One region of the Variovorax sp. AC103 genome, then DNA from elsewhere that is predicted to be linked to it. Evidence: predicted binding sites of a transcription regulator. Region 1 holds the regulator's gene; the other holds the start of a gene.
What was found. The regulator NrdR, encoded in region 1, represses ribonucleotide reductase genes. The targets are predictions, from matches to a motif close to CACNANATNTNGTG.
Positions count from the first base shown of each region.

Region 2: the regulator NrdR is predicted to act here: its motif matches at 2,462-2,475, upstream of AC0IYU_RS19640 (ribonucleoside-diphosphate reductase subunit alpha).

Region 1 covers NZ_CEEDFC010000011.1:64,861-72,593, forward strand. Annotated here, with positions in the region: gene AC0IYU_RS17220 (pilus assembly protein) at 1-2,523, shown strand, start outside; gene AC0IYU_RS17225 (type IV pilin protein) at 2,520-2,945, shown strand; gene AC0IYU_RS17230 (GspH/FimT family pseudopilin) at 2,933-3,526, shown strand; gene nrdR (transcriptional regulator NrdR) at 3,534-3,977, opposite strand; gene glyA (serine hydroxymethyltransferase) at 3,999-5,243, opposite strand; ZMP/ZTP riboswitch at 5,285-5,410, opposite strand; gene AC0IYU_RS17245 (lytic transglycosylase domain-containing protein) at 5,443-6,279, opposite strand; gene AC0IYU_RS17250 (DUF748 domain-containing protein) at 6,875-7,733, shown strand, end outside.
Region 2 covers NZ_CEEDFC010000013.1:87,391-95,123, reverse strand. Annotated here, with positions in the region: gene AC0IYU_RS19655 (two-component system sensor histidine kinase NtrB) at 1-49, shown strand, start outside; gene AC0IYU_RS19650 (sigma-54-dependent transcriptional regulator) at 54-1,607, shown strand; gene ampD (1,6-anhydro-N-acetylmuramyl-L-alanine amidase AmpD) at 1,594-2,208, shown strand; gene AC0IYU_RS19640 (ribonucleoside-diphosphate reductase subunit alpha) at 2,558-5,473, shown strand; gene AC0IYU_RS19635 (ribonucleotide-diphosphate reductase subunit beta) at 5,698-6,939, shown strand; gene AC0IYU_RS19630 (histone H1-like DNA-binding protein) at 7,137-7,691, shown strand.

The DNA of each region.
Region 1 (7,733 bases):
GCCGTTCGCACGCTGTACGACGAGTCACTGCGCTACCTGCAGGGCATCGGTCTTGGCCGTGGCGTGGCGGACCCGGTGGCGGTCGGTTGCCAGAAGAACCACGTGGTCGTCATCGGGAATGCGCCACAGCACGACGACCGGCCCGACGACGGTGGCTGGAAACGCCTCGTGGGCGCGTTCGCGGAGGACGAGGCGCTGTCCTCGGCGCGTCCGTCCGGCATCGTGGGGCTCGCCTACCGGGCCAACACCCAGACGATTCGTGACGACCACCCGGACGTGCGCGCACGCACCTTCGTCATCGACACGGGGCAGCGCGTCAGCGGGCTCTCGCTGGCGGCGAAGTACGGCGGCTTCGTCGACACCAACGGCGATGGCAACCCTTTGCGGACCTCCGACGGGCTGGGCCGCCCGGATGTGAAAAGCAATGCCGAGTGGGCGGAAGGCCTAGGTGGAGACGGCCAGCCACAACCCAGGACTTACTTTCTTGCCGGTGCGCCCCTGGAGATGGCGACGGCGATGCGACGGGCCCTGGCGCGGGCTGCGCAGCCCGACGCGGACGGCATGGGCACCGGCGCGATCTCGTCGTCAGGCCTTTCGAAGGAGGGCGCCAGTCTCTTTGTGTCGCAGTCCGCGGGACAGCGCGGGGCGGGCACCCTGCTGTCGTTTCCATTGACTCACGACGCTGCCACCGGTGCCGTGCGCCGTCGCGATCTTCCCGACTGGGACGCCGGCGCCTTGCTGAGCGGCAGCCCCGCGGCCAGGCCGGCCGTGCCGGCGCGCGATCCGGCGAGCCGGCGGATCTTCACCTTGTCCGCCGCCGGCGCAGGCATGCCGTTCGAATGGAGCGCGCTCGACGGGGTGTCGAAGGGCCACCTGAGCGCAACGCCCCATGCCGATCCTGCTGCATCTGATGACTTGGGCCCCGATCGGCTGGCCTATCTGCGAGGCGATCGGCGCCGTGAGGAGTCTGTTGCCGGCGGCGTCTTTCGCGTGCGCGATTCCGTCATGGGGCGCGTGGCTCACTCGGTTCCTTTCTTCGCGGAAGGCCGTGGTGGCCGTGTTCCGGCGGTGTACGTCGGCGCCAATGACGGCATGCTGCATGCGTTCTCGGCCCGCACCGGCGAGGAGCTGTTCGCCTATGTTCCGCGCGCGCTCTTGCCCTGGTTGGCGGCCTACACCTCGCCGGACCATGTGCCTAGAAGCCTTGTCGACGGCTCTGCGACGGTGGCCGATGTGCAGCAGGCCGACGGCGCCTGGCGAAGCGTGCTGGTCTCGGGCATGGGCGGCGGTGCCACCGGGGTGCTCGCGCTCGACGTGAGCAACCCGGCCCATTTTTCCTCGAGCCATGTGATGTGGGAGTTCGGCGCCGCGGACGACGCCGACATGGGGCACCAGACACAGCCGCCACGCATCCTGAAGTTCCGCACCACCGCGGCGACGCGCACCGAGCCGGCCAGGTACCGATGGTTTGCCGTGGTGCCGTCCGGCTTCAACAACGCCAACCCGGAAAAACGCGCCGCCCTGTTCCTGTTGTCGCTCGACAAGCCCGCGAACGCGCCGTGGGTGCTGGACGTCAACTATCACAAGATCGTGTTGCCGGCCCCCACGGACGCCACCGTGGTGAACGCCCTGGGCGCACCGGGCGACTACGCGGGCGCCGACGGTGCCACGCGCTTCCTGTACGCGGGCGACACGCAGGGCAATCTGTGGAAGTTCGCCTTCACCGCCAATGCGCCGTGGCGCGCGGGCAATGCGTTGCCGTTCAAGGAGCAGCCGCTGATGGTCGCGTGGGGCGAGGGCGCCAGGCGCCAGCCGATCACCGTGGCGCCGAAGGTCGGCATCGGCCCGTCCGGTGGAGCGATCGTGCTGTTCGGCACCGGCAAGTTCGTGGGTCCGGAAGACCTGGGCCGCTCGAGCCGTGGCGTGCAGACGGTCTATGGCGTGTACGACAACGGCGAGGCCATCGGGCTGCGCGCCGCGCGCACGCAGCTTGAGCCGCGGCGCGCGATGGCGGCCGGCGGATCGGCTCCCTTCTCCATCGTCGGCGATGCATTTGCATACGGCGCCTTCGACAGCAAGACGGCTACCCGGCGCGGCTGGTACCTCGACCTGCCCGAGTCCCGCGACAAGGGCGAGCGCGTGGTCGCCGAGCCCTTGTTGAGCGACGGCCTGCTGTTCTTCAACACGCTCATTCCCGCCGCCACCGCATGCGGCGGTGGCGGCGGACGCAGTTGCGCCGTGAATGCCCTGACCGGCCTGTCCAAGGGTGGCACCTGCGTGCCCTCGGACGCCGGCATTCCCGGCACACCGCAGGTGGTGCAGTTGGGGGAAAGCGTCTACAGCGCCACCGACGTGTTCGGGCGCCGTACGCACACCCGCCGCCTGGCCGTCATCCAGGCAGGCGGGCGTGGCGGCAAGAGCGGTTTCTCGACGGCTCAGCCCGTAGCGGGCGGCACGGTCTCGCAGGTGGCGGGGCGCCTGAACTGGCGCCAGGTCGTGGATGCCCGGGAGGCGAGGCGATGAACGCGGCTGCGCATCGCGCGCGTGGATTCACGTTGATCGAAGTGATGATGGTCGTTGCGATCACCGTCATCCTGGCTGCCATTTCGTACCCTTCCTACATGGACGTTGTACGCCAAGGGTGGCGCAGCGAGGCCCGCGCCGCGCTGATGCAGCAGATGCAGCACCAGGAGCGCCACTACACCCAGGCCGGCCGCTATCGGCACTACACGGGGGATTCGGGCGATTCAAGCGGCGGCGGTGCGGCGGGCAAGTACATCATCGAGAGCGGCAACTGCGAGGGACTCGGCAGCATCGACAGTTGCATCCGGCTGACTGCGAGCCTGAAGCCCGCATATGCCGATCCGCAGGTTGGCGCACTCTGGATCGACAGCACGGGCGCCAAGGGCTGCAACGGCACGCAGCGCACGAGGTGCTGGCAGTGAACGCCGGGGCATGCAGGGCGGGGCCCGCGGGCGGATTCGCGCTGCTGGAACTGATGGTGGTCGTGGCCATCGTGGCGGTGCTCGCCGGCATCGGCATGCCGAGCTTTCGCCAACTGCTGCTCAACCAGCGCCTGGCCGGAGCGGCGCAGGCTTTCAATGCCGCCTTGAGCCTTGCGCGCATGGAAGCCATCCAGCGTTCCCGCAGTGTGCGGGTGACCGCGCTCGCGGGCAGTGACTGGTCCGGGGGCTGGGTCGTGACAACGGGTGCGCGCGGGTCCACCGGCCCCGATTCACCCACGACGCTGCGCCGCTTCGACGGGTTGCCGGACGGTGTCAGCGTGGATGCATCGCTCGGCGACGGATTTGCGCAGGGCGTGCGCTACGACAGCAACGGATTCTCGCGCCAGGCCAACCGTGCGGGCTTCGGTGCGGGATGTCTCACGCTGAAGGCCGACACGGGCCGCAGGGCGTCGATCGTGGTGTCGGCATCGGGGCGGGCCCGGGTCTGCAATCCGGACCAGCAGGGAGACTGCGGCACCGGGGTCTGCGGCAAGGCCGCCAAAAAAGAGGAGCGCGGCTGAGTGGGCGTCAGATGTCGCGCAGCAATTGCCTGAATTCGTCCACGTCCTCGAAGCTGCGGTACACCGAGGCAAAGCGCACATAGGCGACCTTGTCGAGCTTCTTGAGCTCGCGCATCACGAGTTCGCCGACCTTCGTCGACTCGATTTCGCGCAGGCCGCTGGCCAGCAGCTTCTGCTCGATGCGCAGCAGGGCGTTGTCGATCTGCTCGATGCTCACCGGCCGCTTGCGCAGCGCCAGCATCATCGAGGCGCGCACCTTGGCGGAGTCGAAATCGGCACGGCTGCCGTCCTTCTTCACGACAACGGGAAAATTGACGTCGGGCCGCTCGTAGGTGGTGAAGCGCTTGTCGCAGGCGCCGCACTGGCGGCGTCTGCGAACGAAGTCGGCGTCTTCCGAAACGCGGGTTTCGACAACCTGCGTCTCAAGATGACCGCAAAAAGGGCATTTCATGCGGTCAGGTCTTCGGGTGGATCAGCGGTAGACAGGGAAGCGGCTCGTCAGCGCGTGCACCTTGGCGCGCACGGCGTCGATGTTCGCCGCGTCGCGCGGGTTCTCGAGCACGTCGGCGATCAGGTTGGCGGTGGCGCGGGCCTCTTCGTCCTTGAAGCCGCGCGTGGTCATGGCGGGGGTGCCGATGCGCACGCCGCTGGTGACCATCGGCTTTTCGGGGTCGTTGGGGATCGCGTTCTTGTTGATCGTCATGTGGGCGCTGCCCAGCACGGCTTCGGCTTCCTTGCCGGTGATGCCCTTGGCGCGAAGGTCGACCAGCATCACGTGGCTTTCGGTGCGTCCGCTCACGATGCGCAGGCCGCGCTGGGTGAGGGTGTCGGCCACGATCTGCGCGTTCTTGACCACCTGTTGCTGGTAGGCCTTGAACTCGGGCGCCATCGCTTCCTTGAACGCGACGGCCTTGGCGGCGATCACGTGCATCAGCGGGCCGCCTTGCAGGCCCGGGAAGATGGCACTGTTGATGGCCTTTTCGTGCTGCGACTTCATCAAGATGATGCCGCCGCGCGGGCCGCGCAGGCTCTTGTGGGTGGTGGAGGTGACGATGTCGGCGTGCGGCACGGGGTTGGGGTACACGCCCGCGGCCACGAGGCCGGCGTAGTGGGCGATGTCGACCATGAAGATCGCGCCCACGTCCTTGGCCACCTTGGCGAAGCGTTCGAAATCGATGCGCAGCGAGTAGGCCGAAGCACCCGCGATGATCAGCTTGGGCATGTGTTCATGCGCCTTGCGCTCCATCGCGTCGTAGTCGATGGCTTCGTTGGCGTCCAGGCCATAGCTCACGACGTTGAACCACTTGCCGCTCATGTTCAGCGGCATGCCGTGGGTCAGATGGCCGCCTTCGGCCAGGCTCATGCCCATGATGGTGTCGCCAGGCTTCAGGAAGGCGAGCATCACGGCTTCGTTGGCCGAGGCACCGCAATGCGGCTGCACGTTGGCGGCGTCGGCGCCGAAGAGCTGCTTGACGCGGTCGATGGCCAGCTGCTCGGCCACGTCGACGTGCTCGCAACCGCCGTAGTAGCGCTTGCCCGGGTAGCCTTCGGCGTACTTGTTGGTGAGCTGCGAGCCCTGGGCGGCCATGACGGCCGGCGAGGCGTAGTTCTCGCTGGCGATCAGCTCGATGTGATGTTCCTGGCGCGCGTTTTCGGCTTGAATTGCGGCCCAGATTTCGGGATCGGTCTGTTCGACCAGGATATTGCGTTGGTACATGGCAGTCCTTTGAAGACGAGGTCCTTGTTCTTCAACCAAACAAGGGCTGCCCAGGCGAACGGCTGAACGCCCGATGTGGTCAGGCGGCACGCTTCCCAGTGGTATTCCACGTCAGCGCGGGGCACCTTGTGCGGGTGCTGCGCCTATCGCCAGTCGCGTACCCGCCGAGTGTAGCGCACCGCACCCGGCAAGATGAATGTCAGGAGACGGAAGACAGCAGGGCCACCTTGGCCGGCTCGGCCTCTTCAGGCTTGGCCGGTGCCACCACCGGAAGCGGCTGGGCACGCACGCCCGGCGGCGTGACCGTGGTCGACGGCGCGCGGCCGTTGGCCACCTGCAGCAGGCGCTCGTGTTCGGCCATGACCTTGCTGGCGTAGCCGCCGTCGTCCTCCAAGTTGGCCGCGCCCACGTAGTAGCGCAGGCCACCTTCGAGCGAGCCGGCGCGGGCGATGCATTCCTGCAGCACCTTGACGCCCACGCGCATGTTGGTCACGGGGTCGAAGGCGGTGAGCGTGCCGCCCGCGCTTTCGTACTTGTCGCCGTGCACGCGCGTCATGACCTGCATCAGACCCTGCGCGCCGACCTGGCTCTGGGCGAACGGGTTGAAGCTGGACTCGACGGCCATGATCGCGAGGATCAGCGTCGGGTCGATCTTCGTGCGCTTGCCGATGCCGTAGGCCTCGGCCACCAGCACGCTCAGCGGCTCGGCGGCCACGCGGTACTTCTTGCTCAGCCAGTAAGCCACGGCGGCCTGCTGCTTGGGCAGGTCGCTGGGGCTCGCGGCCGTGGTCCGCTCGATGGCGGTCGGCTCCAGGTCGGTGGCCTCCGGCGCCGGCTTGCGCGATTGCAGCCAGCCCATCAGTTGCTCCTCGCCGGTCTTGCGCAGGTCGGGCCGCGCCACGAGGGCGAGGGCCGCGAACACGATGGCCAGGCCGACCAGTGCAAACCCGTTGTGGGTGATCTCAAAAAAGCCGTCTGCCACATCGGACACGAAGGTCCTTAGCCCGCGGGCTGTGGCATCAAACGCCTTGTTCATCGCTCTTCCTTTCTGTGCGGCACCCGAAACGCAACGCCGGTGAAGGCGAGGGATGAAGGCAGCGGCGCTTGGATTGGTACGAATCAGGCTCCGCGCATGGAGTGAAGGGGGTTGGGAGCGCGGTGGCCTGATCAAGCCGGTTGGGATTCGGCAGCGGATTCAGGGGGCCCTGCCGCGTCGGGCGGTCAGAGCAGGGCGGATTCTAGCGTGGCTAAATACCCGGTCAAGCATAAGGAATTGAATCTTTATGCTAATGGGTGCTTAAAAAAGTGACGGTTTCGAAGCGTTTCTGCTTAGGGGAAATCCCTTTGTAAAACGCGTTTGCAATCCGAGGGAGCGCCGCCTAATCTGGACGGGCCTGAGGTTTCAGGCGTTTTTCCGAAGTCCCGCAGCCCGAGGTGCAAGTCGAAGGCTCAGCGTCCGAGGAACCACGGTGGCAATCTCTTGCTGCCAGCACGGTGGGAACCATCGACTTCCTGTCGCGCGAATCGATGGCATGGGTCTTGTGCCCGCCATCAAGCCCGACGACAAGACAGCAGTCGAGTCGCCGGGCTTTCTTGTTTCTGGGTGCACCTCTTTGCGGCACACTCCCGCGATGGATGCAGCTTCGATCAAACAAAACAAATGGGTGCGGCGTGGGATCGTCGCTTTGCTGGTTCTGCTGGTGTTCTGGGTCGTTGCCTGGCTGGCCGTGCCCCCCATCGCCAAGAGCCAGATCCAGAAGATCGCGAGCGACAAACTCGGCCGGCAGGTCACCGTCGGCAAGATCGATTTCAAGCCCTGGACGCTCGAGCTCACGCTGAATGACCTGCGCATCGCGACCGCCGACGGCAGCAAGCCGCAGGTGGCCATCGCCCGCATCTACGCCGACGCCGAACTGCAGTCCATCTTCCGTTTCGCCCCGGTGATCGACACCGTCACCGTCGACGCGCCGGCTATCCTGCTCACGCACCTGGCCGACGGCAAGTACGACATCGACGACATCCTGGCCAAGCTCTCGGCCGGCCCGCCGTCCGACCCGAATGCCAAGCCCGCGCGCTTCGCCATCTACAACATCGCGATCAACGGAGGCGCGGTCGACTTCGACGACCAGACCGTCAAGCGCAAGCACGAGTTGCGCGACTTCGTGCTCAAGGTGCCGTTCCTCAGCAACCTCGACTCCAAGCGCGACATCAACACCGAGCCCAAGCTGGCCTTCGTGCTCAACGGCAGCAAGTTCGACTCGGCCGCCTTCACCGCGCCTTTCTCCGACAGCCGCAAGACCGACGCGCAGGTGCAGTTCAAGGGCCTCGACCTCGTGCCATACCTGGGCTACATGCCGGGCGGCCTGCCGGTGCGCCTGCAGGCGGGCAGCCTGGACGCCGACCTGAAGATCGCCTTCGAGCACGGTGCCACCAACGGCCTGAAGATCACCGGTACGGTCGAGGCGCACACCACCAAGGTGGCCGACGCAC
Region 2 (7,733 bases), on a different contig from region 1:
CGAATTCTTCGTCAGCTTCGCCGCGAGCGAAAACCGGCTGACACAATAGCGCCGTGAGCATTTCCCCCCCTTCCACCCCGCGGCCGGCGCAGATCCTGGTCATCGACGACGAACCCGACCTGCGCACGCTGTACGAGCTGACCCTGCTGCGCGAGGGCTACCGTGTCGAGGCGGCGGGCAGCGTGTCGGAGGCGTGGCAGTACCTGGAGGCCGGGCGCTTCGACGCGGTGATCACAGACATGCGGCTGCCCGACGGCCAGGGCATGGAGATCATCCACCGCATCCAGAAAGACCAGCGCAGCGAGCGCTGCGTGGTCATGACGGCCTACGGCTCGGCCGAGAACGCGGTCGAAGCGCTGAAGGCAGGCGCCTTCGACTACCTCACCAAGCCGGTCGACCTGAAGCAGTTCCGCGCCGTCGTCGCGTCCGCCGTGCAGGCGCGCCAGGCGATGCAGCCGCCTGCCCGCGCCGCGCAGGCGGCGCCCGCCGGCACCCTCGATGCGCCGGTGATGGCCTCGGGCACCGGCATCGCCGCGCTCGAGCGCCTCGTGGGCGATTCGGAACCCATGCGCCTCGTCAAGTCGCGCATCGCGAAAGTGGCACGAGGCATGGCGCCGGTGCTGGTGCGCGGCGAGTCGGGCACCGGCAAGGAACTGGTGGCGCGCGCGGTGCATGCCTGCAGCCAGCGCAGCGAAGGCCCGTTCGTGGCGGTGAACTGCGGCGCCATTCCGGAGAACCTGCTGGAGGCCGAATTCTTCGGCGCGCGCAAGGGCTCGTACACCGGCTCGTCGCAGGACCGCGACGGCTACTTCCAGGCCGCGCGCGGCGGCACGCTGTTTCTCGACGAAATCGGCGACCTGCCGCTGGCCATGCAATCGAAGCTGCTGCGCGCGATCCAGGAGCGCAGCGTGCGCTCGATCGGCTCGACGCAGGAAGACGCGGTCGACGTGCGCATCGTGAGCGCCACCCACAAGGACCTGCACGCCGAGGTGCAGGCCGGGCGGTTCCGGCAAGACCTGTTCTACCGCCTCAACGTGATCGAGATCGCGGTGCCCGCGCTGCGCGAGCGCCGCGAAGACCTGCCCGCGCTGTGCGCCGCGCTGCTCTCGCGCATCGCGCAGGACGGCGGCTTGCCGGTGCCGCACCTGTCGCACGACCTGCTGCGCCGGCTGTCGCTGCATCCGCTGGACGGCAACGTGCGCGAGCTCGAGAACCTGCTGCACCGCGCGGTGGCACTGAACGACGGCGACGAACTGCACCTGGACCTGATGGGCGGCTTCACGGCCGCCGCCGAGGCCGCGGCGTCCGCGCCGGCGCCGCTGCTGCCGGCTTTCGACGCGCCTTCGCCGGCTGCCCCCGTGGCTTCCGCCGCGCCGGCCGCATCCCCCAAGGCCGCGCCGCCGCCGCTGCCCTCCGACCTGCAGGCCTACCTCGACCAGCAGGAACGCGAGATCCTGGTGCGCGCGCTGCACGAGAGCGGCTTCAACCGCACCGCGGCCGCCGCGCGGCTGGGCATGAGCCTGCGGCAGATCCGCTACCGCATCGCGCGGCTGGGCATCACCACACCCAACGGCGACGATGGCACGAGCAGCCATGCCGACGACTGACGCCCCTGTGCAGGCCCCCGCCGACGACGGCCTCTGGCACGCCGGCTGGTACCGCTTCGCGAAGGCGCTGCGCTCGCCCAACTTCGGACCCCGCCCTGCGCTCGCGCAGACCGACCTCGTCGTGCTGCACTCGATCAGCCTGCCGCCCGGCGAGTACGGCGGCGACGCGGTGCAGCAACTCTTCACCAACCGGCTCGACTGGGACGCGCACCCCTACTTCCAGTCGATCCGCGGGCTCGCGGTGTCCTCGCATTTCTTCGTGCGGCGCAACGGCGAGCTCTGGCAATTCGTGAGCTGCGACGACCGCGCCTGGCATGCCGGCGTGTCGTCGTGGCGCGGGCGCGGCAACTGCAACGACGACTCCATCGGCATTGAGCTCGAAGGCCTGGAAGGCCAGCCGTTCGACGAGCCGCAATACGAAACGCTCGCGAGCCTGTGCGCCGCCATCGGGCAGCACTACGCCATCGCGTACATCGCCGGTCACGAGCACATCGCGCCGGGACGCAAACACGACCCGGGCACCGGCTTCGACTGGCGGCTGTTGCGCAAACAACTCGGCTGGAATCCACAGATGTTTCCGGCGCAGGTGGTGCAGCGCTAATTTTTCCAATCGCGCAACGCGACGCGATGCGCTGAGCCTGACGCGCATCGACGCGCGGATTGCAACTGCCGCACCCAGCAACCATGCGGGCTGCAAGCCCAAATCGGCCCGCAAGCCAAGCGCCATGCGGGTTGGGACACCATGGGCCAGTATCCACGCGGCACTGCTGGCGTTGTCGCTTGCCGGATGAAAATCGGGCCGTGCGTGTATCCGGAGGAAAACACTACCTGTAGTGGCTTGTAGGGTGCCGACACCCCAGATATAGTGTCCTCCGTCCGGTCATCCACACCGGCGCGACGCCGACCCAGGCATCGCCAACCAACAAGAATTGCCAACCGAGAGGAAGCGAATGCAAACAGCCCTGAACCCCCAATCGACCCCGCGCGCCGTTCCCTCGACGCCGCCACAGCAGCAACGCGACACCGCGGGCTCGCACACCGGCCAGAACCTCGCCCACTACCAGATCATTCGCCGCAACGGCGCGGTCGTGCCCTTCGAGCCGAACAAGATCGCCATCGCGATGATGAAAGCCTTCCTGGCCGTGCACGGCACCCAGGGCGCGGCTTCGGCCAGCGTGCGCGAAACGGTCGACACGCTCACCCAGGCCGTCATTCGCGCCATGGTGCGTTCGCGTCCGGGCGGCGGCACCTTCCACATCGAGGACGTGCAGGACCAGGTCGAGCTCGGCCTGATGCGCGGCGGCCACCACGAAATCGCGCGTGCCTACGTGCTCTACCGCGAACGCCGCACGCAGGAGCGTTCCAAGCAGGGCGAGCATGAAATGCCGGCCCAGCAGGCGCTGCACGTGCTGGACAATGGCGAACGCGTCGAACTCGACCTGAACCAGCTCAAGGGGCTGATCGAATCCGCCTGCGAAAACCTGGGCGACAGCATCACCGCCGCGCCGATCGTCGCCGAGACGATGCGCAACCTGTACGACGGCGTGCCGCTCGACGAGGTCTACAAGGCTTCCATCCTGGCCGCCCGCACGCTGATCGAGAAAGACCCCGACTACACCTTCGCCACCGCGCGCCTGCTGCTGCACACGATCTTCAAGGAGATCATCGGCCGCGAAGTGATGCCGGTCGACCGCGCCACCGCCTACGCCGACTACTTTCCGCAGTTCATCAAGAAGGGCGTCGACAACGAGCTGCTCGACGAAAAGCTGCTTCAGTACGACCTGCCCCGCCTGGGCGCCGCCCTGAAGGCCGAGCGCGACAACCAGTTCGACTACCTCGGCCTGCAGACGCTGTACGACCGCTACTTCCTGCACGTGCGCAAGTCGCGCATCGAGCTGCCGCAAGCCTTCTTCATGCGCGTGGCCATGGGCCTGTCGCTGAACGAGATCGACCGCGAAGCGCGCGCCATCGAGTTCTACGAAGTGCTGTCGTCGTTCGACTTCATGTCGAGCACGCCCACCCTGTTCAACGCCGGCACGCTGCGCTCGCAGCTCTCCAGCTGCTACCTGACCACCGTGCCCGACGATCTGGACGGCATCTACGAGTCGATCAAGGAAAACGCGCTGCTCTCGAAGTTCGCGGGCGGCCTGGGCAACGACTGGACCCGCGTGCGCGCGCTGGGCAGCCATATCAAGGGCACCAACGGCGAATCGCAGGGCGTGGTGCCGTTCCTGAAGGTGGTGAACGACACGGCCGTGGCCGTGAACCAGGGCGGCAAGCGCAAGGGCGCCGTCTGCACGTACCTGGAAACCTGGCACCTCGACATCGAGGAGTTCCTGGAGCTGCGCAAGAACACCGGCGACGACCGCCGCCGCACGCACGACATGAACACCGCCAACTGGATCCCCGACCTGTTCATGCGCCGCGTGATGGAAAAGGGCACCTGGACGCTGTTCTCGCCCTCCAACGTGCCCGACCTGCATGACCTGTTCGGCGCCGACTTCGAAAAGGCGTACGTCGCCTACGAAGAAAAGGCTGCCCGCGGCGAGATCAAGCCCGCGCGCACCATCCAGGCTTCGGACCTGTGGCGCAAGATGCTCACGATGCTGTTCGAGACCGGCCACCCCTGGATCACGTTCAAGGACGCCTGCAACGTGCGCTCGCCGCAGCAGCACGCCGGCGTGGTTCATTCGTCGAACCTGTGCACCGAGATCACGCTGAACACCAGCGACACCGAAACCGCCGTGTGCAACCTGGGTTCGGTGAACCTGCTGCAGCATCTGAAGGACGGCAAGGTCGACCAGGAAAAGCTGAAGAAGACGATCTCCACGGCGATGCGCATGCTCGACAACGTGATCGACATCAACTACTACGCCGTGAAGAAGGCGCGTGACTCCAACCTGCGCCACCGTCCGGTCGGCCTGGGCCTGATGGGCTTCCAGGACGCGCTGTACGAGCTGCGCATTCCGTACGCTTCGCAGGAAGCCGTGCAGTTCGCCGACGAGTCGATGGAAGCCATCTGCTACCACGCGTACTCGGCATCGGCCGACCTGGCGCGCGAACGCGGCAAGTACTCGAGCTACAAGGGCTCGCTGTGGGACAAGGGCATCCTGCCGATCGACACGCTCGACCTGCTCGAGAAGGCGCGCGGCGGCTACGTCGAGGTCGACCGTTCGTCCACGCTGGACTGGGACGCGCTGCGCCAGAAGATCAAGGCGCAGGGCATGCGCAACTCCAACTGCGTGGCCATCGCACCGACCGCGACCATCTCGAACATCATCGGCGTGGACGCCTCGATCGAACCCTGCTTCGGCAACCTGTCGGTCAAGTCGAACCTGTCGGGCGAGTTCACGGTGATCAACCACTACCTGGTGCGCGACCTGAAGCGCCTGGGCCTGTGGGACGACGTGATGGTCATGGACCTGAAGCACTTCGACGGCTCGCTGCGTCCGATCGACCGTGTGCCGCAAGACGTGAAGGCGCTCTACGCCACCGCGTTCGAAGTGGAAACCACCTGGCTGGTCGAAGCCGCCTCGCGTCGCCAGAAGTGGATCGACCAGGCGCAGTCGCTGAACATCTACATGGCCGGCGCATCGGGCAAGAAGCTCGACGACACGTACAAGCTCGCATGGCTGCGCGGCCTGAAGACCACGTACTACCTGCGCACGCAGAGCGCGACGCACGCTGAAAAATCGACGGTGCAATCGGGCCGTCTCAACGCGGTGTCGTCGGGCAACGACGCACCCTCGGGCATGAGCGCACTCGAAGCCGCTGCGGCTGCCGCGAAGGCACAGATGAGCGCGATGCCCGCCACCGACATCGCGTTCTGCGGTGTGGACGATCCGACCTGCGAAGCCTGCCAGTGATTTGCAAGTGAAGCGCCGCGCGATGCATTCGAAATGCACGCGCGGCGCTTCAGCGATTCAGCGAGATGCATGCGAAAGACACTCGACGTTCACTCAATGACGGCATTGACTGACATCGCGCGATGCATGCGAGCAACATAACAACCACATAAATGGCGTGCGATGTGAACGAGCACTTTGCAACTCACATCGTTACTCCGATAATTTGAGCATTGGATTTTTCTATGTTGACCTGGGACGAAGAAGTCAAGCCCTCCTTATCAAAGGATATGCAACAAGGATTGCAGCACCACAACGCATCGACCGTCGGTTCGCCCGCAGGTCGTTCGTTGGATGCTCCGACTTCGTCGATTGCACAACCTGCTCTTCGCACCGTCGGCACGTTCGATGACGGCGCCGCGCCGCTGCGTTCGGTTGCCCCCGCAGCCGCAGCAACACCCGCTGTCGCCCAACGCGTCAAGGCTTCCGACAAGCGCATCATCAACGGCCAGACCGACGTCAACCAGCTGGTGCCGTTCAAGTACAAGTGGGCCTGGGAAAAATACCTCGCCACCTGCGCCAACCACTGGATGCCGCAGGAAGTGAACATGACGCGCGACATCGCGTTGTGGAAAGACCCGAACGGCCTGACCGAAGACGAACGCCGCATCGTCAAGCGCAACCTCGGCTTCTTCGTGACCGCCGACTCGCTTGCCGCGAACAACATCGTGCTGGGCACCTACCGCCACATCACGGCCCCCGAATGCCGCCAGTTCCTGCTGCGCCAGGCGTTCGAGGAAGCGATCCACACGCACGCGTACCAGTACATCGTCGAGTCGCTCGGCCTGGACGAGAGCGAGATCTTCAACGCCTACAACGAAGTGCAGTCGATCCGCGAGAAGGACCAGTTCCTGCTCCCGTTCATCGACGCCATCAGCGACCCGCACTTCAAGACCGGCACGCACGAAACCGACCAGACGCTGCTCAAGTCGCTCATCGTGTTCGCCTGCCTGATGGAAGGCCTGTTCTTCTACGTCGGCTTCACGCAGATCCTGGCGCTGGGCCGCCAGAACAAGATGACCGGTGCCGCCGAGCAGTACCAGTACATCCTGCGCGACGAGTCGATGCACTGCAATTTCGGCATCGACCTGATCAACCAGCTCAAGCTCGAGAACCCCGGCCTCTGGACACCCGAGTTCAAGGCCGAGATCAAGGACCTCTTCATGAAGGCCGTCGAGCTCGAGTACAAATACGCCGAAGACACGATGCCGCGTGGCGTTCTCGGCATGAACGCCTCCATGTTCAAGGGCTACCTGCGCTACATCGCCAATCGGCGTGCACAGCAGATCGGCCTCGAAACGCTCTTCCCGAACGAGGAAAACCCGTTCCCCTGGATGAGCGAAATGATTGACCTGAAGAAGGAACGCAACTTTTTCGAGACGCGCGTGATCGAGTACCAATCGGGCGGCGCGCTCTCGTGGGATTGAATCTTTCGACAAGAATTGGTGAATTCAAGAATTGCCCTTGCCACCGACTGCGCCAAAGAGCGCGGCATGGATGAGGGCTCAGGTGTTCATGGTGCTGGAGCTCAGATTCCAACGCCATGAATCACTTCACGCTACCCAACGTGCGTGGAGTGCTTCAATAGGTTGATTTTTTTCAACTTGATCAAGGAGAAATAGAAATGGCAACTGCAAAGAAAGCGCCGGCCAAGAAGGTCGCTGCAAAGAAGGCTCCGGCAAAGAAGGTCGTGGCTGCTAAGAAGGCTCCGGCCAAGAAGGTAGCCGCCAAGAAGGCAGCACCGGCAAAGAAGGTCGCTGCCAAGAAGGTAGCCGCCAAGAAGGCAGCGCCGGCCAAGAAGGTTGCGGCCAAGAAGGCAGCACCGGCCAAGAAGGCCGCCGCCAAGAAGGCTCCGGCCAAGAAGGTAGCCGCCAAGAAGGCAGCACCGGCCAAGAAGGCCGCTGCCAAGAAGGCTCCGGCGAAGAAGGCCGCCGCCAAGAAGGCGCCTGCGAAGAAGGCTGCTGCCAAGAAGGCGCCTGCGAAAAAGGCTGCGGCCAAGAAAGCCGCGAAAAAGCCCGCTGCCGCCAAGCCTGCCGCTGCTGCCAAGAAGCCTGCTGCAAAGAAGGCTCCCAAGGCAGCAGCGCCTGCCAAGGCAGCTGCCGTAGCGCCCGCTCCTGCGGCGCAAACGACGCTGAACCCTCAGGCAGCCTGGCCGTTCCCCACGGCCAGCAAGCCCTGAGTTATCTCAGCAGCCTTGAAGGCGCAAAGCCCGGCACCTCAC